One region of the Pseudomonas sp. RIT-To-2 genome, then DNA from elsewhere that is predicted to be linked to it. Evidence: predicted binding sites of a transcription regulator. Region 1 holds the regulator's gene; the other holds the start of a gene.
What was found. The regulator sigma-54, encoded in region 1, starts transcription at its own class of promoters, with help from an activator protein. The targets are predictions, from matches to a motif close to ANTGGCATNNANNTTGCTNT.
Positions count from the first base shown of each region.

Region 2: the regulator sigma-54 is predicted to act here: its motif matches at 10,092-10,111, upstream of QBK88_RS21980 (TorF family putative porin).

Region 1 covers NZ_JAPYKM010000002.1:278,678-290,617, forward strand. Annotated here, with positions in the region: gene lptC (LPS export ABC transporter periplasmic protein LptC) at 1-427, shown strand, start outside; gene lptA (lipopolysaccharide transport periplasmic protein LptA) at 414-956, shown strand; gene lptB (LPS export ABC transporter ATP-binding protein) at 956-1,681, shown strand; gene QBK88_RS03250 (RNA polymerase factor sigma-54) at 1,872-3,368, shown strand; gene hpf (ribosome hibernation-promoting factor, HPF/YfiA family) at 3,479-3,787, shown strand; gene ptsN (PTS IIA-like nitrogen regulatory protein PtsN) at 3,800-4,264, shown strand; gene rapZ (RNase adapter RapZ) at 4,267-5,124, shown strand; gene QBK88_RS03270 (HPr family phosphocarrier protein) at 5,141-5,416, shown strand; gene QBK88_RS03275 (superoxide dismutase) at 5,616-6,227, opposite strand; gene QBK88_RS03280 (hypothetical protein) at 6,229-6,660, opposite strand; gene QBK88_RS03285 (class II fumarate hydratase) at 6,689-8,065, opposite strand; gene QBK88_RS03290 (FagA protein) at 8,058-8,453, opposite strand; gene pmbA (metalloprotease PmbA) at 8,641-9,987, opposite strand; gene yjgA (ribosome biogenesis factor YjgA) at 10,097-10,618, shown strand; gene tldD (metalloprotease TldD) at 10,699-11,940, opposite strand, start outside.
Region 2 covers NZ_JAPYKM010000028.1:46,824-58,763, forward strand. Annotated here, with positions in the region: gene QBK88_RS21940 (heme-binding protein) at 1-47, opposite strand, end outside; gene QBK88_RS21945 (DMT family transporter) at 517-1,377, shown strand; gene QBK88_RS21950 (helix-turn-helix domain-containing protein) at 1,402-2,304, opposite strand; gene QBK88_RS21955 (glutamine synthetase family protein) at 2,486-3,844, shown strand; gene QBK88_RS21960 (polyamine ABC transporter substrate-binding protein) at 3,906-4,994, shown strand; gene QBK88_RS21965 (NAD(P)/FAD-dependent oxidoreductase) at 5,007-6,302, shown strand; gene QBK88_RS21970 (DMT family transporter) at 6,469-7,332, opposite strand; gene aceK (bifunctional isocitrate dehydrogenase kinase/phosphatase) at 7,592-9,313, shown strand; gene QBK88_RS21980 (TorF family putative porin) at 9,317-10,036, opposite strand; gene QBK88_RS21985 (hypothetical protein) at 10,210-10,398, opposite strand; gene QBK88_RS21990 (S1-like domain-containing RNA-binding protein) at 10,714-11,550, shown strand; gene QBK88_RS21995 (DUF2177 family protein) at 11,634-11,940, shown strand, end outside.

The DNA.
Region 1 (11,940 bases):
CATCAACGCCCACAGCGTGCAGTACCTGCCGGATGGGGGCGTGCAATACCGCATGACCGCCGACAAGGTCGAGCACATGCAGGCCAGCCAGATCACCAAGGTGACGAACCCGGACATGAACCTGTACCGTGGCACCGTATACCCATGGCATGTGACCAGCGACAAGGGCGAAGTGAACCCGGACGGCACCCAGGTCGAGCTTATCGACAACGTGCGCATCGCCCGTACCGACCAGAAAGACCGCCCTACCCTGATTACCAGCACACGCATGACGGTATTCCCACAACAGCAATATGCGCAGACAGACCGAGACGTTAGAATCGACGGCGCCGGTGGCGTCTCTACGGGCAAGGGCATGAAGGCATATTTGAAAGACAGCAAGATCAACTTGCTGTCCAACGTAAGAGGATTGTATGAGGCTCGTTAAAACCCTCCCTTTATTGCTCTCCCTGGGCTCTGCACTGGGGAGCGTTAGCGCCTGGGCACTGCCAACGGACCGCGACCAACCGATCCACATCCAGTCCGACGATGCGCAACTGGATGACAAGCAGGGCGTGGCTGTCTACAAGGGCAATGTGATCATTACCCAAGGCACCATGAAGATCACCGGCAACACCGTGACCATCACCCGAAACGCGCAGGGCGACGTGGACACCTTCACCTCCGTGGGCAACCTGGCCTACTACGAGCAGAAGCCGGCCATCGACAAGCCGATCGTGCAGGGTTGGGGCAAGACCATCCAGTACCAGTCGGCGCTGAACCACATCACCCTGATCGACCAGGCCAAGGTGGTGAACGACGGCAATACCTCCGAAGGTGAGAAGATCATCTACGACACCGTCAAGCAGGTGGTCAACGCTGGCCGTGCCAATGGCACCAAGATCACGGCGCCGCGTCCACGGATCGACATGGTCATCCAGCCGAAAAGCAAAACCGACCAGCAGCAGGGCAAGTAATGGCGACTCTCAAAGCCCAGCACCTGGCCAAGGCCTACAAGGGCCGGCAAGTGGTGCGTGACGTCAGCATGTCCATCGAAAGCGGGCAGATCGTCGGCCTGCTGGGGCCCAACGGCGCCGGCAAGACCACCTGCTTCTACATGATCGTCGGCCTGGTGCAGGCGGACCAGGGTCGCGTGCTCATCGACGACCTGGACGTCAGCCACCAGCCGATGCACGGCCGCGCACGCTCCGGTATCGGCTACCTGCCACAGGAAGCCTCGATCTTCCGCAAGCTGTCGGTGTCGGACAACATCATGGCGATCCTGGAGACGCGCAAGGAGCTGGACAAGCCCGGGCGCCTCAAGGAGCTGGAAAGCCTGCTGCAGGAGTTCCACATCACCCATATTCGCGACAACCTGGGCATGAGCCTGTCCGGTGGTGAGCGGCGCCGAGTGGAAATCGCCCGCGCCCTGGCCACCGCGCCCAAGTTCATCCTGCTGGACGAACCGTTCGCCGGTGTCGACCCGATTTCGGTCGGCGACATCAAGCAGATCATCCACCACCTCAAGAACAAGGGTATCGGGGTGTTGATCACCGACCACAACGTTCGCGAGACACTGGACATCTGCGAAACCGCTTACATCGTCAACGATGGCCAGTTGATCGCCGAGGGCGATGCCGAAACCATCCTGGCAAACCAACTGGTGAAAGAGGTTTACCTCGGTCACGAGTTCCGCCTGTAAAGGCGAGGTGTTTGGCTTGATGCCTGGGCGTGTCGCATTTTTTTAGCCCCACGGGGCTTTTATTGCGGCATCGCTCTAGGCAAACACTTCGGTTTCAGGCATATAATTTGCTTACGACAAAAGCCGAGAGCCTCGGCGCCCTGTAGTGGATGGCGCTTTGCGCCGGCGAATAAGGTGTTAAGCCCCTGCCATGAAACCATCGCTCGTCCTAAGAATGGGCCAGCAACTGACGATGACACCGCAGTTGCAACAGGCCATCCGCCTCCTCCAGCTCTCCACCCTGGACCTCCAGCAGGAAATCCAGGAGGCCCTGGAATCCAACCCCATGCTCGAGCGCCAGGAAGAAGGCGACGATTTCGACAACAGCGACCCGATGGCCGACAAGGCCGAGCAGCAGGTCACGCCGGAAATCCAGGAGCCCAGCTACCAGGAAACCACCGCACCCACCGTCGACAACCTCGAAGATGGCGAGTGGAGCGAACGCATTCCCAACGAGCTTCCCGTCGACACCGCCTGGGAAGACATCTATCAGACCAGCGCCAGCAGCCTGCCCAGCAACGATGACGACGAATGGGACTTCACCACCCGCACGTCGGCCGGCGAGAGCCTGCAGAGCCATCTGCTGTGGCAACTGAACCTGGCGCCCATGTCCGACACCGACCGGCTGATCGCCGTCACCCTGATCGACTGCATCAACAACCAGGGCTACCTGGACGAGACCTTGCAGGAAATCTGCGACTCCTTCGACCCGGAGCTCGACATCGAGCTGGACGAAGTCGAGGCCGTGCTGCACCGCATCCAGCAGTTCGAGCCCGCCGGCATTGGTGCCCGCGACCTTAGCGAGTGCCTGCTGCTGCAATTGCGCCAGATGCCCGCCAAGACCCTGTGGCTGGCGGAAGCCCAGCGTCTGGTGGCCGAGTACATCGACCTGCTGGGCAGCCGCGACTACAGCCAGCTGATGCGGCGCATGAAGCTCAAGGAAGACGAACTGCGCCAGGTGATCGAGCTGGTGCAGAGCCTCAACCCGCGCCCTGGCTCGCAGATCGAGTCCACCGAAGCCGAATACGTGGTGCCGGACGTGATCGTGCGCAAGGACAACGAACGCTGGCTGGTGGAACTGAACCAGGAAGCGGTGCCGCGCCTGCGGGTCAACCCTCAGTACGCCGGCTTCGTGCGCCGCGCCGATACCAGCGCCGACAACACCTTCATGCGCAACCAGTTGCAGGAAGCGCGCTGGTTCATCAAGAGCCTGCAAAGCCGCAACGAAACCCTGATGAAGGTGGCCAGCCAGATCGTCGAGCACCAGCGTGGTTTCCTTGACTACGGCGACGAGGCCATGAAGCCACTGGTACTGCACGATATCGCTGAAGCGGTGGGCATGCACGAGTCGACCATTTCGCGGGTGACCACGCAGAAATACATGCACACGCCGCGTGGCATATACGAGCTGAAATACTTTTTCTCCAGCCACGTCAGCACCTCCGAAGGCGGTGAATGCTCGTCCACGGCAATTCGCGCGATCATCAAGAAACTGGTTGCCGCCGAAAATCAGAAAAAGCCATTGAGTGACAGCAAGATCGCTGGTTTACTGGAGGCACAAGGCATCCAGGTAGCCCGCCGCACTGTCGCCAAGTACCGTGAATCCCTTGGGATCGCGCCGTCCAGCGAACGCAAGCGGTTGATGTGATCCTGGCGGCGCGCAAGCGCCGCCGGTGGGCGCGCCAGATGAGCCACAGCGTTCCAGTGGCAGGTTATCCGACCTGTCTCTTTATGCACTGGCAATAAGGAGAAAGCGGTATGCAAGTCAACATCAGTGGACATCAACTGGTTGTGACCGACGCCATGCGCACTTACATCGGTGAGAAACTGGACCGATTGGAGCGCCATTTCGACAAGATCACCAACGTGCAGGTCATCATGGAGGTCGAGAAGCTGAAACAGAAAATCGAGGCCACCCTGCGCGTACCCGGTGGCGAAGTAGTGGCCAACGCGGAGCATGACGACATGTACGCGGCCATCGACCTGCTCACCGACAAGCTCGACCGCCAACTCAAAAAGCATAAGGAAAAACAGCAGAGTCTGCTGCAAGGCGCGACTGCCCGCTGACCCTCCCCACTCATGACTCAACTTCAACATATCCTGACCCCCGGCCGTTCCCTCGTGAACGTGCCGGGCGGCAGTAAAAAGAAAGCCATCGAAACCATCGCCACCTTCTTTGCTCGCGAAGTGCCGGGGCTGGAGATGCAGGTGGTGTTCGACAGCCTGATCGCCCGTGAAAAACTCGGTTCCACCGGTTTTGGCAACGGCATCGCCATCCCCCATTGTCGCCTGCCCGGCCTGACATCGCCGGTCAGCGCCCTGCTGCACCTGGAACACAAGATCGACTACGACGCCATCGACGGCGCCCCCGTGGACCTGATCTTCGTGCTGCTGGTGCCCCAGGAAGCCACCAACGAACACCTGGCGCTGCTCAGCCAGATCGCCAGTATGCTCGACCGCGCCGACGTGCGTGAGCGCCTGCGTTCGGCCAAGAGCAGCGAAGCACTCTATCAAGTGGTTCTGGACGAACAGAAAGGTCATTGACCATGCGCCTGATCATCGTCAGCGGTCGCTCCGGCTCGGGCAAGAGCACGGCCCTGGATGTACTGGAAGACAACGGCTTCTACTGCATCGACAACCTGCCGGCCGGGCTGCTGCCGGAACTGGCCGAGCGCGCATTGATACGCACCGAGCTGGCCCAGCCACTGGTCGCCGTGTCCATCGACGCCCGCAACCTGCCTAGCGACCTGTCACGCTTCCCGCAGTTGCTGCAGGAAGCGCGGGACAAGCACATCCAATGTGATGTGTTGTACCTGGACGCCGACGAGGAAACCCTGCTCAAGCGTTTCTCCGAAACACGGCGGCGCCACCCGCTCAGCAACACTTCGCGCTCGCTGGCCGAGGCGATTCGGGTGGAAACCGACTTGCTCAGCCCGATCGCCGACCTGGCCGACCTCAAGATCAACACCACCCATCTGAATCTCTACCAGTTGCGTGACTCCCTCAAGCTGCGACTGCTGAACAAGCCCGAGCCGGGCACCGCGTTCCTGATAGAGTCGTTCGGGTTCAAGCGGGGCATGCCGGTGGACGCCGACCTGGTGTTCGACGTGCGCTGCTTGCCCAACCCCTACTGGAAGCCCGAACTTCGCGACCATTCGGGGCTGGAACAACCGGTCATCGACTACCTGGCGGCCCAGCCGGATGTGGAAGAGATGTACCAGGACATCGCCAGTTACCTGCAAAAGTGGTTGCCGCGCTTCGCCGCCAGCAACCGCGCCTATGTCACCATTGCCATCGGTTGCACCGGCGGGCACCATCGTTCGGTCTACATTACCGAACGCCTGGGCCAGGCTTTGCAGCAGACGCTCAAGAACGTTCAGGTTCGCCACCGCGACCTCAGTTGAAAGGACCCCCACCGCGATGCCCGCTCGTGAAATTGAAATCATCAACAAGCTTGGCCTGCATGCTCGCGCAGCGGCCAAGTTCGTCGGCGTGGCCGGTAAGTTTCCTGATTGTCAGGTACGCATTGGCCGCAACCCCGATAGCCTGATCGACGGCAAGAGCATCATGGCCGTGATGATGCTGGCGGCCGGCAAGGGCACGCAGGTGTACTTGAAGACCGAAGGCGAGCAGCAGGAAGAAGCCATGGCGGCGATTGTCGAACTGATCAACAACAAGTTCGACGAAGGCGAGTGAGCGCCCTGCCCCGCTCAGCAAAAAGCCCGGCCTAGTGCCGGGCTTCTTCGTACAGCGCTGACCCGTGAAGGCGTTCAACCCCGACTCTACAACGGCGCAAACCGTGCCAGCGCTTCGGTGACGATGATCGCCGCGCCTGCCAGCAACAGCGCACTGCCCAACAGCAAACGCAAGCGCGTGAACACCAGGCGCCGGTTCATCAGGCAATGGCAGCCCGGTAGCGACGCTCCACTTCGGCCCAGTTGACCACGTTGTAGAAGGCGTTGATGTATTCAGGGCGACGGTTCTGGTACTTCAGGTAGTAGGCGTGTTCCCACACATCCAGGCCCAGGACAGGCGTGTTGCCGTTCATCAAAGGGCTGTCCTGGTTACCGCTGCTTTCAACCACCAGCGTCTTCTGCGGGGTGACGCTCAGCCAGGCCCAGCCACTGCCGAAGCGGGTCAGCGCAGCCTTGGTGAAGGCCTCCTTGAAGGCGTCGAAGCCACCCAGCTCCTTGTCGATGGCCTGGGCCACGGAGCCCTGGGGCTGCCCGCCGCCCTGAGGCGCCATGACCTCCCAGAACAGGGAATGGTTAGCGTGCCCGCCGCCCTGGTTGATCACCGCACCCTGAAGCTTCTCGGGTAGCTGCTTCACCGCGGCGACCAGCTTTTCAACCGGCCATTCGGCGTATTCGGTGCCGTCCACGGCCGCGTTGAGGTTGTTGATGTAGGTCTGGTGGTGCTTGGTGTAGTGGATTTCCATGGTCGCCGCATCGATGTGCGGTTCCAGGGCGTCATAGGCGTAAGGCAGCGCAGGCAAGGTATAAGGCATTTCAGTGAACTCCATAGTGAGGGGCCGTCTGGCCCCGTTGCTCCTGGCCAAACAGCAGCCGGCTGGTGCGCGGGTACTCGCCATGCTCGCTGATGAAAGCCAGCAACTCGGCGTAAGTCTTGCTGCTGTGGCGCAAGGCGGCTTCACGCAGCGCAGGCGTCAGCCGTGGGTCCTGGGCGGCCTGCAGCAGGCGCTGATGGATCGCGCACAGGTATTCGGCACTCTCTTCCGGCTGCATCAGTCGCAGGTGCAGGTCTGCCAGGTTGTGATGGGAAATCACGCAGGCTGCCACCGCCTCGTCGACATCCGCCCAGCGTTCGAACAACACCTGGGCCAGCGCGAGAGCTTGCAGGTACAACTCCCGCGCATCGACCAGTTCGCCTCGGGCAAAGCAGGCGTTGGCCATTTCGATGGTGCGTTTCCAGTGCTGCATGGTGTGCCTCCGAAGCGGTGAACGGCGATCAGATACCGCCGGCGGTGAGCTTTTCCGGGTCCAGCAGGGTTTCCAGCTGGCTACGCGACAGATCCGTGTGCTCCAGGGCCACGTCGATGATCGGGCGGCCTTCCTTGTAGGCAGTCTTGGCGATTTCGGCCGCCTTGAGGTAGCCGATGATGGGGTTCAGAGCCGTGACCAGGATCGGGTTGCGCGACAGCGCCTCCTTGAGCTTGGCCTCGTTGACCTTGAAGCTGGCGATGGCCTTGTCGGCCAGCAGGCGGCTGGCGTTGGCCATCAGCTCGATGCTCGACAGCAGGTTCTGGGCAATGATGGGCAGCATCACGTTGAGTTCGAAATTGCCCGACTGCCCCGCCACGGCGATGGTGGTGTCATTGCCGATGACCTGAGCGGCGACCATGGCGGTGGCTTCCGGGATCACCGGGTTGACCTTGCCCGGCATGATCGAGGAGCCAGGCTGCAAGCCTTCCAGCTCGATCTCGCCCAGGCCCGCCAGGGGGCCGGAGTTCATCCAGCGCAGGTCGTTGGCGATCTTCATCAGCGACACGGCGGTGCCCTTGAGCTGGCCAGAGACCGCCACGGCGGTGTCCTGGGAGCCGATCAGGGCGAAGAGGTTCTCGCCCTGGGTGAATTCGACGCCCGTCAGCAGGCTCAGCTGATGGCTGAAACGCCCGGCGAACTGCGGGTGGGCATTGATGCCGGTCCCCACGGCGGTGCCGCCCTGGGCCAACGCCTGCAGGCTGGGCAGCAGGCCACGCAGGTGGCTGATGTTGGCGCGGATCTGGGCCGACCAGCCATTGAGCACCTGGCTCAGGCGCACCGGCATGGCGTCCATCAAGTGGGTACGGCCGGTCTTGACGTAGGCATGCACCTGCTCGGCCTTGCGGTCCAGCACCTGCACCAGGTGCTCAAGGGCCGGCAGCAATTGCTCATGCAGGGCCAGGGCCGCGCTAACGTGAATGGTGGTGGGGATGATGTCGTTGCTGCTCTGGCCACAGTTGACGTGGTCGTTGGCGTTGACGGTCTCACCCAGGCGACGAGTGGCCAGGGTGGCGATCACTTCGTTGGCGTTCATGTTCGAGCTGGTGCCGGAACCCGTCTGGAAGATGTCCACCGGGAAGTGCTGCATGAAGTCCTCGCGCAGCAACTGCTGGCAGGCCTGGACGATGGCGTCGCCCTGGGCAGCGCTGATCTGTTCCAGTTCGACGTTGGCCTTGGCCGCGGCGGCTTTGGCCAGTACCAGGGCGCGAATGAACTGGGTGGGCATGCGTTGCTGGCTGATCGGGAAGTTATCCACCGCGCGCTGAGTCTGGGCACCGTACAGGGCCGCCTCCGGCACCTGCAGTTCGCCCATGCTGTCACGCTCGATTCGGGTATTACTCATCGGGATGTCCTTGCAGCAGATCGGAAAAGGAAATCGATGGCTCCAGCGTGCACACGGCCAGTTGCCGTCCGTGCTGGTGCCACAGTTGCAGATGCTCGGCGTTGCGCGCGGCCAGGCGCATGTCGCGCAAAGGGCGGTACGCCTGGTCCAGGCAAAGGCAGCGCCAGTGCCAGGGCAGCGCCGGGTCGGTGGCAGTGTCCAGCAGCAGGCGGAAAGCGGTGCGGGCCACGGTCCAGGCGCTGGCGGCGCCGCAGCTGATGAGGAAACGCCCTTCGGCCATGTAGTCTTCGATGATGCGCGGATCGTTCGGGATCAGTGCGCAGCGGATCTGCCGGCTCAACCAGCGCCAGTTTTCCAGGTAGGACTGTTCTTGAACGGCGGACTTCATCGACGCGGCCTCATGGCGATAATGATATTTATTATTAAGTGATAATGGGAATCATGACAAGCACAAACAAAAAAGGCGTGTCGCTGGGCAAGCGACACGCCTTCAGTTGTGGAGTGGAGTCTTCCCCCGGTTCCACGGAATTCCCCCTGTGGGACCGGGCGAAGCTCGGGAAAAGAACGACGCGGTGTCAGCTACCCGCCACGGTCATCCTTTCGATCAGCACCGAGCCGGTGCGCACGTTGCTGCGCAACTCCAGGTCGCTGCCAATGGCGACGATCTGGCGGAACATATCCTTCATGTTGCCGGCAATGGTCACTTCCTGCACCGGGAACTGGATTTCGCCGTTCTCTACCCAGAAGCCTGCCGCGCCACGGGAATAATCACCCGTGACCATGTTCAGGCCATGCCCCATCAGCTCGGTGACCAGCAGGCCACGGCCCATCTGTTTGATCAGTGCCGCCTGGTCCTGGTCGCCGTGGGTGACAAACAGGTTGTGTACACCGCCGGCGTTGGCGGTGCTCGGCAGGCCCAGTTTGCGGCCCGAGTAGGTGCTGAGCACGTAGGACACCAACCGGCCATTTTCGACGAACGGCTTGGCACAGGTAGCCAGCCCGTCACCGTCAAAGGCGGCGCTGCCCATGGCGCGCTGCAGGTGGGGGCGCTCGTCCAGGGTCAGCCACTCAGGGAACAGTACCTGGCCCATGGCACCTTCCAGGAACGACGACTTGCGGTAAAGGTTGCCGCCGGAGATGGCGCCGAGGAAGCTTCCGAAGAGGCCACCAGCCAGCTCGGCACTGAACAGCACCGGCACTTCGCAGGTAGGCACCGGGCGGGCGCCCAGGCGGCTGGCAGCCCGTTGCGCGGCCCGCAGGCCGATGCTGCCGGCGTCAGCCAGCAATTCACCCTGGCGGTTGACGTCATACCAGTAATCACGCTGCATCTGGCCGTCAGCTTCGGCGATCATCACGCAGCTGAGGCTATGACGGGTGGAAGCGTAACCGCCGATGAAGCCATGGCTGTTGCCATACACGCGGCAGCCCTGATGGCTGCTCAACGTAGTGCCATCGGCGTTCTTGATGCGTGGATCGGCGTCGAACGCGGCTGCCTCGCAGGCCAGGGCTCGTTCGATGGCCTGTTCGGGGCTGATGTCCCAGGCGTGGTACAGGTCGAAGTCCGGCAGGTCACGGGCCATCAGGCTGGCGTCGGCCAGGCCGGAAGCCTCGTCTTCGGAGGTATGCTTGGCGATGGCCAGGGCGGCCGCCACGGTTTCGCGAATAGCGTCCGGGCCGCTGGCCGAGGTGCTGGCCGAGCCTTTGCGCTGGCCTACGTAAAGGGTAATGCCAAAACCCTGGTCACGATTGAACTCCACGGTTTCCACTTCACGCTGGCGCACCGAGGTCGACAACCCCTGTTCCAGCGACACCGCCACTTCACAGGCACTGGCACCCTGGCGCTTGGCTTCGGCGACGATCTGCTCGACCTGTTCCTGCAGGGCCGGCAGCGCCGCAGGACCGACGCTTTGAATTGCGTTCATGGTGTTCTCCACTCAAATTCTGCATTCGTCAGGGGGTCAAGCTACGACCGGGCCGGACAAGCGGCCCCTGACTGGTTATCATGGCGGCGTTTATTAGCGGACTGCCCCCATGGTTGATTCTTACGACGACTCCCTCGACGAGGGAAAAAGCAAAACTCAGGTCAAACGCGAGCTGCACGCGCTGGTTGATCTCGGTGAGCGCCTGACCACACTCAAGGCCGATGTACTGGCCAAGCTGCCCTTGACCGACGGTTTGCGCCGTGCCCTGGCCGAAGCGCCAAAGCACACGGCCAACATCGCGCGCAAGCGGCATATCCTGTTCATTGGCCGGCTGATGCGCGACCAGGACACTGATGCGATCCTGCAACTGCTCGATCAACTCGATGCCTCCACTCGCCAGTACAACGAACGCTTCCACAACCTGGAACGTTGGCGCGACCGTCTGGTGACCGGCAATGACGAAGTACTGGACAAGTTCGTCAACGAGTACCCCGACGCCGACCGCCAGCACCTGCGCCAGCTGATCCGCCAGGCCCAGCACGAGACCGCGCAGAACAAGCCGCCAGCGTCCACGCGCAAGATCTTCAAATACATCCGCGAGCTGGACGAGACTCAGCGCGGACTGCGCTGAGCAGCTGCAAGCCTCAAGCGGGAAGCCGTACTGCTCAAGCCTTCAACTTGCCGCTTCCCACTTGCAGCTCACAGGCGCCGCTAGGCGCCTGTGCCCCCCACGGTGATCGCATCAATTTTCAGCGTCGGCTGGCCCACGCCCACCGGCACTGACTGCCCGTCCTTCCCGCAGGTACCCACGCCGCTGTCCAACGACAGGTCGTTACCCACCATCGACACCTTGCTCATGGCCTCCGGCCCATTGCCGATCAGCGTCGCGCCCTTGACCGGGGCGGTGATCTTGCCGTCCTCGATCAAATAGGCCTCGCTGGTGGAGAACACAAACTTGCCGCTGGTGATGTCCACCTGCCCGCCCCCCAGGTTGGCGCAGTAGATGCCGCGCTTCACGGACGCGATGATCTCCGCCGGGTCGCTTTCGCCACCCAGCATGTAGGTATTGGTCATGCGCGGCATCGGCAGGTGGGCGTAGGACTCGCGGCGGCCGTTGCCGGTCGCGGCCATGCCCATCAGCCGGGCGTTGAGCTTGTCCTGCATGTAACCCTTGAGCACGCCGTTCTCGATCAGCGTGGTGCATTGGGTCTGGGTGCCTTCGTCGTCCACGCTCAGCGAGCCGCGGCGGCCGGCCAAGGTGCCGTCATCGACGATGGTGCACAGCTTGGAGGCAACCATCTCGCCCATGCGGCCGCTGTAGTTGGAACTGCCCTTGCGGTTGAAGTCGCCTTCCAGGCCGTGGCCCACGGCTTCGTGCAGCAGCACACCGGACCAGCCCGACCCCAGCACCACTGGCAAGGTGCCCGCTGGCGCCGGAATGGCCTCCAGGTTCACCAGCGCCTGGCGCAGCGCCTCACGGGCGTAGCCCATGGCGCGGTCCTCCTGCAGGAAATAACGGTAATCGGTACGCCCGCCACCGCCGTGGCCGCCGCGCTCACGACGGCCATTGTGCTCGACGATCACACTGACATTGAAACGCACCAGCGGGCGCACGTCGGCGGCCAGGCTGCCGTCGGCGGCCGCCACCAGAATGCGCTCCCAGACGCCAGCCATGCTCACGCTGACCTGCTGGATACGCGAGTCCAGGGCACGGGTGGCGATGTCGACGCGCTTGAGCAACTCGACCTTCTCGGCGCGGGTCAGCACGTCCAGGGGGTTGTCCGGGGCATAGAGCTGCGCCACGTCCTGGCTGCTGAACGCTTGCACCCGGCCATTCTGGCCAGCGCGGGAAATCGAACGGGCGGCTCGTGCCGCTTGCACCAGTGCGTCCTGGTTGATGGTGTTGCTGTAGGCGAAACCGGTTTTCTCGCCGGACTGGGCACGCACGCCCAC
Region 2 (11,940 bases), on a different contig from region 1:
AGGATACGGGTGGTTTCGGTGTGGCCCAGTACGGCTTTGGTACGCATCATTCAGTCCTTTCGATGGGTGGGGCAGGGGGCTTATCTTCACACGGCGGTGGCTGCCATGCGACCCCTTCCCGAGCGTCGCCCGGTCCCACAGGCGTTCACGCAGCTCCTTGTGAGAATGGGCGTAGCTCGGGAACGCAACAGCGCGAAAATCGCGCCAGGCACCATTGTCAAAACCCCTGAGCGATGGTTATAGTCAGCCCTCAACCGAATCCGAGCTCGCCATGCCCGCCATCCGTCCTCACGCCAGCCACACCCGCGCAGCTTTGGCTGTCGGCGTGCCGTGCGCGGACCAGCAGCCGGCCCAGCTCAGCCACTATCCCCCTCCTGTCGTTCAGACGCCCGTGTGTGCAGTTGTTGCACCGCCCTGCGGCGTCGTTGCTGCGGTCTGAAGCACCGCACCCCAACACACTGAACCCGGCTGTTTAGCCGCTCTGGCCTTATCTGGCCCGAATGACAGGTGCCTCACATGTTTGCCTTCTCGAAAGACTCCGTGGCCTCGGTGGCCTCCACCGTGCTGTTCGTCCTGCTATGGAGCAGTGGCGCGTTCTTCTCCAAATGGGGCCTGGCGCATGCCTCGGCCTTCGCCTTCCTGCTGTGCCGTTTCGCCATCGCGCTGGTGGCGCTGTTGTTGCTGGTGCCGTTGCTCAAGCTGCGCCTGCCCACTACCCGTCAGGGCCTGGGATACGCCATCGCCACTGGCCTGGTGCTGCTGGGCGCCTACCAGATCTTCTACATCCTGGCCCTGAGCCTGAAGGTCACCCCCGGCGTGATGGCCACGGTCATGGGCGTGCAACCCATCCTCACGGCGGTGCTGGTGGAGCGGCGCCATTCGCTCACCCGCCTGTTTGGCCTGTGCCTGGGGCTCGCCGGGCTGGTGCTGGTGGTGTTCCAGAGCATCGGCATCGCTGGCATGTCATGGGCAGGCATTGCGTTCGCGTTGCTGGCGATGCTGAGCATGACCCTGGGCTCCATCATGCAGAAGCGCATCACCACTGATCCGCTTGGCACCCTGCCGGTGCAATACGCGGCCGGCATGCTGCTGTGCGCGGTGTTCGTGCCCAGCCAGGCGTTCCACATCGAGCACAGCCTGTCGTTTTACGTGCCGGTGGTGTACATGGGCCTGGTGGTCTCGGTGCTGGCGACCTTGCTGCTTTATCGACTGATTGCCCGTGGCAACCTGGTCAACGTTACCAGCCTGTTCTACCTGGTGCCGGCTGTCACGGCGGTGATGGACTGGCTGATTTTCGGTAACCGCCTGGCGCTGCTGAGCGTGGCCGGGATGGGGCTGATCGTGCTGGGGCTGATATTTGTGTTTCGCAAGGTTTAGCTGCGGTTGCGCAGGTATCGGGTTTCAGGTCTTGCGCTTCAGCGTCTCGCTGGGCAGTTCATCGAACAATGCCCGGTAACTGCTGGAAAACCGCCCCAGGTGCCAGAACGACCAATGCATCGCTACCTCCGCCACCGTGGTGGCACTGCCTTGGGCGCGCAGCAGTTCGCGGTGCGCGTTGTTCAGGCGCTTGAGCCGCAGCCATTGGGCCGGCGCCATGCCGGTGTAAGCCTTGAACGCTTGCTGCAACTGGCGCAGTGAAACGCCCGCGACGCGGGCCAGCGCCACCAGGTTGAGGGTTTCATCGGGCACGTCGGCAGCCCACTCGAACACCCGCTTCATGATCCGCCGTTCTGCGGCCCGGCGCTGCAAGGCGCCGGTGTCCAGGCTCACCGAGGCGTTGTCGAGGATGAACAGGCAATCGTCCAGCAGCTGCGTGGTCAGGCTGTCACGGTCGGGGCCGTCGGCGCTGTGGCCCAGGCGGGTGAGGGTGCTGCCCAGCCATCGGGTGAACAGTTGATTTTGCCCGCAGCGCAGCGGCGCCATGAACAACCCTTCCAGGCGCGCCACATCCAGGCCATGCTCGCGCACGAATTGCGGGCCGAACACCACGGCGGTCTCGCGGTAGTGCTCCGGGGTGATCCAGATATTGCGGCTTTCACCATTGAGCAGGTACAGCGACTGCTCGCTCTGGTCGAAACAGAACGCCAGTGAACCTTGGGGGGCGCTGAAGTGCTGCTCTACCCGGGTGTTCATGCCTTCTTCGTAAATTTCCACGCCGTGCAGGTCCAGGTAACGGATCTGCCCGCGGAAATGCCCCGGTGACATCTGCTGATAGTCCTGCACCCAGCCCGGTGTGGCCTGGATCTGCTCGGTGAAACTGCCGGTCTGGTAGGCGTGGACGGTAAGCGGGTAGGGCTCTTTCATACGATGACCTGATCGCACCACGATGGTGCATTAAGGCGTGCGTAAAATGGATAGATGGTTATAAGCTGCTTGCGCAAGATATAAGGGAACGCGCCCGAGGGGAAGATCGGCCCCACGCTTCGTCCATTTGAAGCAAAAACCAGGCACTATCGGCGCCAACAAAAATCGAGATGAGGTCTTTATGAATGCCCCCTTCGACCAACTGTCCAGTTGGCTGAAAGATCACAAGATTACCGAGGTTGAATGCGTGGTCAGCGACCTGACCGGCATTGCCCGCGGCAAGATAGCACCCACCAACAAATTCCTGCATGAGCGAGGCATGCGCCTGCCGGAAAGTGTGCTGTTGCAAACGGTAACCGGGGATTTTGTCGACGACGACATCTACTACGACCTGCTGGACCCTGCCGACATCGACATGATCTGCCGCCCGGACCCTTCGTCGATCTACGTGATCCCCTGGGCCATCGAGCCGACGGCCATCGTCATCCACGACACCTTCGACAAACAGGGCAACCCCGTTGAGCTGTCGCCGCGCAACGTGCTTAAGAAGGTGCTCAAGCTGTATGCCGACAAAGGCTGGCAGCCCATCGTTGCGCCGGAAATGGAGTTCTACCTCACCCAGCGCTGCGAAGACCCGGACCTGCCTCTGCGTGCGCCCCTGGGCCGTTCGGGCCGCGCTGAAAGCGGCCGGCAGTCGTTCTCCATCGATGCGGCCAACGAATTCGACCCGCTGTTCGAAGACGTCTACGACTGGTGCGAAGCCCAGGGCCTGGACCTGGACACGCTGATCCACGAAGACGGCCCGGCGCAGATGGAGATCAACTTCCGCCACGGCGATGCCCTGGACCTGGCCGACCAGATCACCATCTTCAAGCGCACCATGCGTGAAGCCGCGCTCAAGCACAACGTCACGGCCACGTTCATGGCCAAACCGGTGGGCGACGAGCCTGGCAGCGCCATGCACCTGCACCAGAGCGTGATCGACATCGCCACCGGCAAGCCGATCTTCGTCGACGACACCGGCGCCAAAAGCCAGCTTTTCCTGCACCACATTGGCGGCTTGCAGAAATACATTCCCAAACTGCTGCCCATGTTTGCCCCCAACGTCAACTCGTTCCGCCGCTTCCTGCCGGACACATCGGCACCGGTGAACGTGGAGTGGGGTGAGGAAAACCGCACCGTGGGCCTGCGCGTACCAGATGCAAGCCCCGAAGCCATGCGCGTGGAAAACCGCCTGCCAGGCGCTGACGCCAACCCTTACCTGGCCATCGCCGCAAGCCTGTTGTGCGGCTACCTGGGCATGGTGGAGGGCATCGAGCCGAGCGCGCCGGTGGAAGGCCGCGCCTATGAGCGCCGCAACCTGCGCCTGCCGATCACCATCGAAGATGCCTTGGCGCATATGGAAGAGTGCGACACCGTCATCCAGTACCTGGGCGAGAAGTTCGTGCGCGGCTACGTGGCGGTGAAACGCGCCGAGCATGAAAATTTCAAGCGGGTCATCAGTTCATGGGAACGCGAGTTCCTGCTGTTGAGCGTTTGAGGCAGCTTCACGCTGCAAGCTTCAAGTTTGCAGCTCCAACCTTTCCAAAGGAGTGAGTCGAATGCATGTTCTGAAAACCCTGTTACCTGCAGCGCTTGCGCTGACCCTGGCCACTGGGGCCCAGGCCGAAGGTTCGGTCAGTGTCTACAACTGGACCGACTACATCGGCGAAACGACCCTGGCGGATTTTACCGCCAAGACCGGCATCAAAGTGGTGTACGACGTATTCGACTCCAACGAAACCCTGGAGGGCAAGCTGCTGGCTGGCCACACCGGCTATGACGTGGTGGTGCCGTCCAACCACTTCCTGGGCCGCCAGGTGAAGGCGGGGGCGTTCCTGAAACTGGACCGCTCCCAGCTGCCGAACTGGAAAAACCTGGACCCCACACTCATGGCGCTGCTGGAAAAGAATGACCCCGGCAACGCCCACTCGGTGCCCTACCTGTGGGGTACCAACGGCATTGGCTACAACGTGGACAAGGTCAAGGAAGTACTGGGCGTCGACCACATCGATTCCTGGGCGGTGCTGTTCGAGCCCGAGAACATGAAGAAGCTCACCAAGTGTGGCGTCTCCTTTATGGACTCGGCTGACGAAGTGTTGCCAGCCACCCTCAAATACATGGGGCTGGACCCTAACAGCGCCAATGCCGATGACTACGCCAAAGCCAAGGCCAAGCTCAAGGCCGTGCGCCCCTACGTGACCTATTTTCACTCGTCCAAGTACGTGTCGGACCTGGCGAACGGCAATATCTGCGTGGCCTTCGGCTATTCGGGTGACGTGTTCCAGGCCGCCAACCGCGCCAAGGAAGCCAAGAACGGCATCCATATCGCCTATGCCATTCCCAAGGAAGGCGCCAACCTGTGGTTCGACCTGCTGGCCATTCCCGCCGATGCTGGTGACGTGAAAGAGGCCCACGCCTTCATCAACAACCTGCTCGACCCTCAGGTCATCGCCAAGGTCAGCGCGACGGTCGGCTACGCCAACCCGAACCTCGAGGCCAAGCAGTACATGGACAAGGACCTGCTGACCAACCCTGAGGTATACCCGTCCCAGGAAGTACTCAAACAGCTCTACATTTCCACCGCCCCGAAACCGGCCATCATGCGTTTGATGACGCGTGACTGGGTGGACATCAAGTCGAACCGCTAAGTGAGAAATGTGATGGTGGTGCATTCAGAACATGCCCGGTCGTATTACGCGGCAACCGCAGGCCAGATGCTGGAGTACCCCTGCCTGGGGGAAGACCTGGTGGCGGATGTGTGCGTGATCGGCGGTGGCTTCACTGGCGTCAACACGGCCCTGGAACTGGCCGCGCGTGGCCTGTCGGTGGTGCTCCTGGAAGGGCGGCGAATCGGCTGGGGCGCCAGTGGCCGCAACGGCGGCCAGCTGATCCGCGGCATTGGCCACGCAGTGGACGGTTTCGCCCGCTACGTGGGCAATGACGGCGTACGCTACCTGGAGCAGGCGGGTATCGAGTCGGTGGCGCTGGTGCGCGAACGCATCGAGGCCAGCGGCATCGATTGCGACCTGCGCTGGGGCTTCTGCGAACTGGCCAACACCCCGGCCCAGTTCGCGGCGTTTGCCGAGGAGCAGCGCTGGCTGGGAGAAATGGGCTACGCCCACGAGACCCGCATTGTCGGCCCCGCGCACATCAGGCAGGTGGTGAACAGCGACCAGTACGCCGGTGGTTTGGTGGACATGGGCTCGGGGCACCTGCACCCCTTGCGCCTGGTGCTGGGCGAAGCGCGCCTGGCCCAGGCCCAAGGTGTGCGCATCTTCGAAAACAGCCCGGCGCTGGAGATCATCCATGGCAGTACCGTGCAGGTGCGCTGCGCCGGTGGCACCGTGCGTGCCGGCCACCTGGTCCTGGGCTGCAACGCCCACCTGGATGACCTGGAACCGCGCTTGAGCGGCAAGGTACTGCCCGCGGGTAGTTACATTGTCACCACCGAGCCGCTGGGGGCCGAACTGGCTGCCAGCCTGATTCCGCAGAACCTGGCGCTGTGCGATCAAAAGGTGGGTTTGGACTACTACCGTCTGACAGCCGACAACCGTCTGTTGTTCGGTGGCGCCTGCCATTATTCAGGGCGTGACCCGGCGGACATCGGCGCCTACATGCGGCCGAAGATGCTCAAGGTTTTCCCGCAACTGGCCAACGTGCGGCTGGATTACCAATGGGGCGGTATGATCGGCATTACCGCCAACCGCTTCCCCCAGGTAGGGCGCCTGAGCCAGTACCCCAACGTGTATTACGCACAGGGTTACAGCGGCCACGGCGTCAACGTCACCCACTGGACGGCGAAACTGCTGGCCGAGGTCATTCACGCGGGCCACAGTCACGGCTTCGACGTGTTCAGCAAAGTGCCGCACATGACCTTCCCGGGCGGCAAGGCCCTGCGCTCGCCGCTGTTGGCGCTGGGCATGGCGTGGTACCGGCTCAAGGAGATACTGGGCTGATGCCACACCTGCAGGACCGGACGCCAGCTCGGGAACAGGCACTGCGATGGTCTTGACATTGCACGTCGCTTCCCTCCCGAGCGTCGCCCGGTGCAGCAGGGCCGCCATCTGCCTGATACTCTGGTGATGGTATGCGGTCAGGTCCGTGACACGTTCGCACCAGCACTTATTTCGCAGGTCTCAAGACCAGGTACAACGCCACCCCGATCAATACCCCGCCATACAAGTGCGCCCACGACAGCGGCTCACCCAGCAGCAACGCTCCCCACAGCACCCCGAACGCCGGAATCATGAAGGTCACGGTGCTGGATTTCACCGGCCCGATGTCGCTCAGCAAGCGGAAATACAGGATGTAGGCGAACGCCGTGCACACCAGGCCCAGGCCCAGCAACGAGCCCCACACTTCCCAGCCACCCCAGCTCGCCGGGGGCGCGATGGTGACGCTGGCGGCGAACAAGGGCAGTAGCAGTAACGTTGCCCCCAGCATGCTACCCAGCGCCGACAGGCGTGGGTCGAGGCCGCCTTGCTGGTCCAGCCAGCGCCGCGCGAGGAAACCGGCGAAACCGTAACAGGTGGTAGCCAGCAGGCAGGCTCCGGCGCCCATGGCCAATTGTGCGTCGAAGGCCACCGGGCCGGCGCGGGTGAGGATGCCCACGCCGAACAAGCCGACAAACACGCCCAGCAGCTTGATAGGGGTCAGGCGTTCATGGAAGAACAGCCCGCCGATCAGCACGCCCATCAACGGGGTGGTGGCGTTGAAGATGGCCGAGTAGCCCGCTGGCAGCACCTGGGCGGCGACGGCGTACAGGGTGGCCGGCATGCCCGAGTTGATCATGCCCAGCAGCAGGCAGGTCTTGAGCTTGCCATTGAAGGCCCATTTCACCCGCATCAGCGCCAGCATGACCAGCAACCCGGTGGCCGCGATGGCCACGCGGAAAAAAGCAGTGGGGAGTGCACCCAGTTCCGGGGCGATGACACGCATGAACAGAAAGCTCGCACCCCAGACGGCGGCCAGCAGCAACATGTTCATGAGGGAGGCGGGTTTCACGGGGATCTCCTGATCCGATTGGCAGGGCGCAAGTGTCCTTGAGCGGTTGGGCCTGCGCAAGGGTTGGCGCTGCACCGCCGCCAACCCTGTAGGACCGGGCGCCAGCTCGGGAAGCAGGCGCTGCGGTCTTCAGGTACTACGCGGTGGCCCCTTCCCGAGCTTCGCCCGGCCCCACAGGTCGCGGCGGCCACTGGCTGCTACGCTTGGGTTTCCTGTATGCCTTTGCAGAGGCCCGTGACCCATGGCGCAACAATGGCCGGCGGCCGAGATCGCCCGTACCATCCTTGATGGCTTCGATGACTACCGCGAACAGTTTCGCCTGATCACCGACGGCGCGCGCGGGCGCTTCGAGCAGGCCCAGTGGCAGGAAATCCAGGAGGCCTCGGCAGCCCGCATCAGCCTGTACGAAGAGAAAGTCGGCCAGACCGTGACTCGCCTGCGCCACGGTTTTACCACTGAGGTGTTCACCGACGTGGATCAGTGGCCGCTGGTCAAGAGCGCTTACATTCGCCTGATCGATCTGCGCTTTGACGATGAGCTGGCGGAAACCTGGTACAACTCCATCTTCTGTGGCCTGTTCAGCCATGACCTGATCAGCGACGGCTGCATGTTCATCCACACCACGCGACCCTCCTTGCGCGGCGAGCGGGCGCCGCAGACTCGTCTCTATGCGCCCAATGGCCAGCTGGCGGGCATGTTGGCCCAGGTGTTCGCCGATTACCGTTTCGACGTTGCCTACGCAGACCTGGGCGGCGATATGCAGCGTCTGGAAGGCCAGCTGCGTGAGCACCTGCCCGACTGGGTGTGCAAGGACGGTGAACTGCGCCTGGAGCTGTTTTCTTCGGTGCTGTACCGCAATAAAGGCGCCTACCTGGTGGGACGCCTGTTCACCCATGACGAGCAGTGGCCCGTGGCAATCGCATTCCTGCACCGTGAAGGGCAGGGCGTGCGCATTGATGCGCTGATCACTGATGAGGCGGAGGTGTCGATCATCTTTTCCTTCACCCGCTCGTATTTCATGGTGGATGTGCCCGTGCCCGCCGAATTCATCGGCTTTCTCAAACGCATCCTGCCGGCCAAGCACATTGCCGAGCTCTACACCTCCATCGGGTTCTACAAACACGGCAAGTCCGAATTCTACCGCGCGCTCATTCACCACCTGGCAGACACCGATGACCGCTTCATCATGGCCCCCGGGGTGCGCGGCATGGTCATGTCGGTGTTCACCCTGCCAGGCTTCAACACGGTGTTCAAGATCATCAAGGACCGCTTTTCACCGTCCAAGAATGTCGACCGCAACACGGTGATCGAGAAATACCGCCTGGTGAAAAGCGTCGACCGCGTTGGGCGCATGGCCGACACTCAGGAGTTCGCCGACTTCCGTTTCCCGCGCAGCAAGTTCGAGCCCGAGTGCCTGGCCGAATTGCTGGAAGTCGCGCCGTCCACCGTGCAGGTGGAAGGCGAAACCGTGCTGGTTCGGCATTGCTGGACCGAGCGGCGCATGACCCCGCTGAACCTGTACCTGGAAAGCGCCAACGAACCCCAGGTGCGCGAGGCGCTGGAAGACTACGGCCTGGCGATCAAGCAACTGGCGGCCGCCAATATCTTTCCCGGTGACATGCTGTTGAAGAACTTTGGCGTCACCCGTCATGGCCGGGTGGTGTTTTACGATTACGACGAGATCAGCTACCTGACCGAGGTGAATTTTCGCCAGATCCCGCCGCCGCGCTTTCCAGAAGACGAGATGGCGTCGGAACCCTGGTATTCCATCGGCCCCCACGACGTGTTTCCCGAGGAATTTCCGCCTTTCCTGTTCGCCGATGCGGGCCAGCGGCGCTTGTTCAGCCAGTTGCATGGCGAGTTGTACGACGCGGACTATTGGAAAGGCCTGCAGGGGGCGATCATGGATGGCAAGGTGATCGACGTGTTTCCGTACCGCCGTCAGCAACGCGACAACGAATAGCGGTCAGAACAGCGCGCGTTGAGCCTGGATGACCACGGTGCTGTCGCACCAGCTGTTCTGCCCGGAATAGGCCACGCATTCGGGCCCGCGCAGGCTCGAGTCGCTGTAGATGAAGTTCAGGTCCACCCCCATGAATGCCCGCGACAGTTGCACGGACCAATCGTTGAAACCGCGCACCTCGGTGTCGTCGCCGATGGTGTAGGGGGTGTCCAGCTGATGGCTGCCCACTTTCATCCGCACGCCGAAGTCCAGCAGCGGCACGGTGCCAAAGTCGGCGAACAGGGTGCTGTCGCGACGGCCCGGGTCATCGCTGAAGGCCGCGCCGAAGCGGTTGCCCAACAGCGTCAGGCCGGCGTACACCTCGTGGCTGTCATTGGTGGCAAGGTCGGGAAAGGTGTAATGGATCACGCCGACTTCGTATCCCAGGTTGCCGGTGAGGGAGCGCTTGAAACCGGTGTAGGTATCGATTTCCAGGTTGGTGGAGGCGGTCAGGCCCATGCTGGGTGCCCACTGGCCGAAATACCAACCGCTGTCGCTGCTCAGGTCCACGCCGCCGTGCACGCTCTCGGTGCTGGCCGGCTTCACCAGGCCTTGCGCCATGGAGCGGGCGGGGCTGGTGCCGAACTGCAGGTTGTAGTCGCCCAGGTCCCGCTGCAACAACTGCGCGCTGACGTTCTGGCTGGCCAACAAGGTGGCAATCATGAATAGGCTGGGCTTGAGCATCATGCTCCCCCGGGCTGGAAGGCCTGATCTAGAGGGGCCAAGCATACCGGTGAAAACAAGGAGGTTCATGCCATTCGTCGGTTTTCATGGCGCCGATCGGCTGAAAGACATCGAGGGGGGAACTGCGCAGGCAGTGGGCCGAGAGGCCCACATGCCCGGGGAGGTCGCTTGGGTTATTTCTTGCCCAGGCTGATGTGGCGCGATGGCGTGAAGGTCTGGCCGCTGACGCCTTTGGCGATCTGCTGGATTTCACCACCGCCCTTGAGGAATGCAGCGATCTGGTCGTTGATCGATTCGCTGGTTTCCACTGCTGGAGCGGGCTTGGCTTTGCTGTTGGAGGCTTTTACACGCATGGCTGCCATTCACCTGTGCAATTACAATACGGCCAGTGATTATACCGGACAGGGCATTTAATTGCTGACTTAATATTGACGCAAAACGTGGCGAATAATTGTTTGTCAATCGCTTGTTTCAATTTTCATGTGGGCCTGTAACTTCCTGTTTTAATGGAAAAGTTTGATGAAACACCGGCTCATGGTGCGCTATCGGGCGATGCCCGGCGACCAATGGCCTGACGAACGGCCGCCAAGCCCTTGAAAATCAAGGCCACGCTCGCCACAGCAGCGGCGGGCGGCGATCTCGGGTAGAATGCGCGCACGAAACGAGGGTTTTTTCAGATGGCTTTAGTCGGGCGCTACAACAGTTTGCAAGTGGTTAAACATACGGATTTCGGTCTGTATCTGGATGGCGGCGCCGACGGCGAGATACTGCTGCCCAACCGCTATGTTCCCAAGGATATTCCCAGCGAAGATGAAGATTGGCTGAATGTCTTCGTCTACCTGGACAGTGAAGATAAATTGCTGGCCACCACGGAAAAACCGAAAGTGCAGGTAGGCGAGTTCGCCAGCCTCAAGGTGGTGGAAATCAACAGCATTGGCGTGTTCCTCGACTGGGGCCTGCCCAAGGACCTGTTGCTGCCTTACTCGGAAGAGAAGCGTGAGCTCAAGCAGGGTGACTACTGCGTGGTGCATGTCTACCTGGACAAGCGCACCAAGCGCATCACCGCCACCGCACGCCTGGACCGCTACCTGGACAAGCTGCCCGCCAACTACAGCGTGGGCCAGGAAGTCGACCTGCTGGTGGCCGAGGAAACCGACATGGGTTTCAAGGCCATCATCAACAACAAGCACTGGGGCCTCATCCACAAGAACGAGGTGTTCAAGTTCCTGCGCTCGGGCAAACAGGAAAAGGGCTTCATCAAGGAGCTGCGCAGCGACGGCAAGATCGCCCTCAGCCTTCAGCCAGTGGGCGAGCAACTGGTCAGCAGCCTGCATAACCAGATCCTCGCCAAGCTGCGCGACAACAACGGCGTGCTGGCGGTCAGCGACAAAAGTGACCCGGCCGTCATCAGCGGTCTGTTCGGGGTCAGCAAGGGCAACTTCAAGAAGGCCATCGGCGCCCTCTACAAGGAAGGCAAGCTGGTCATTCATGCCGACCGCATCGAATTGACCTGAAGCCTTGAGCCAGACACCCCGGTGAACTTTTCGCGCCGGGGTCGGGCCTACACTGTACGAACCCCATTCGAGGCAGTGTACCGATGAAAAAAGCCCTGATCGCCTACGTCAGCACCCTTCTTGTGGTCCTTGTCCTGGACGCGCTCTGGCTGGGCGTGCTCATGGGCCCTACCTACAAACAGATGCTCGGCTCGCTGATGCGCGACAAGCCACTGCTCGGCCCTGCGGCAGGGTTCTACCTGCTGTATGCCCTGGGCGTGGTGGTACTGGCCGTGTGGCCGGGCGTGACGGCAGGCAGCGTGTGGCGCGGCCTGGGTTATGGCGCGATGCTGGGGCTGATTGCCTACGGCACGTATGACCTGAGCAACTGGGCAACCCTGGTTGGCTGGC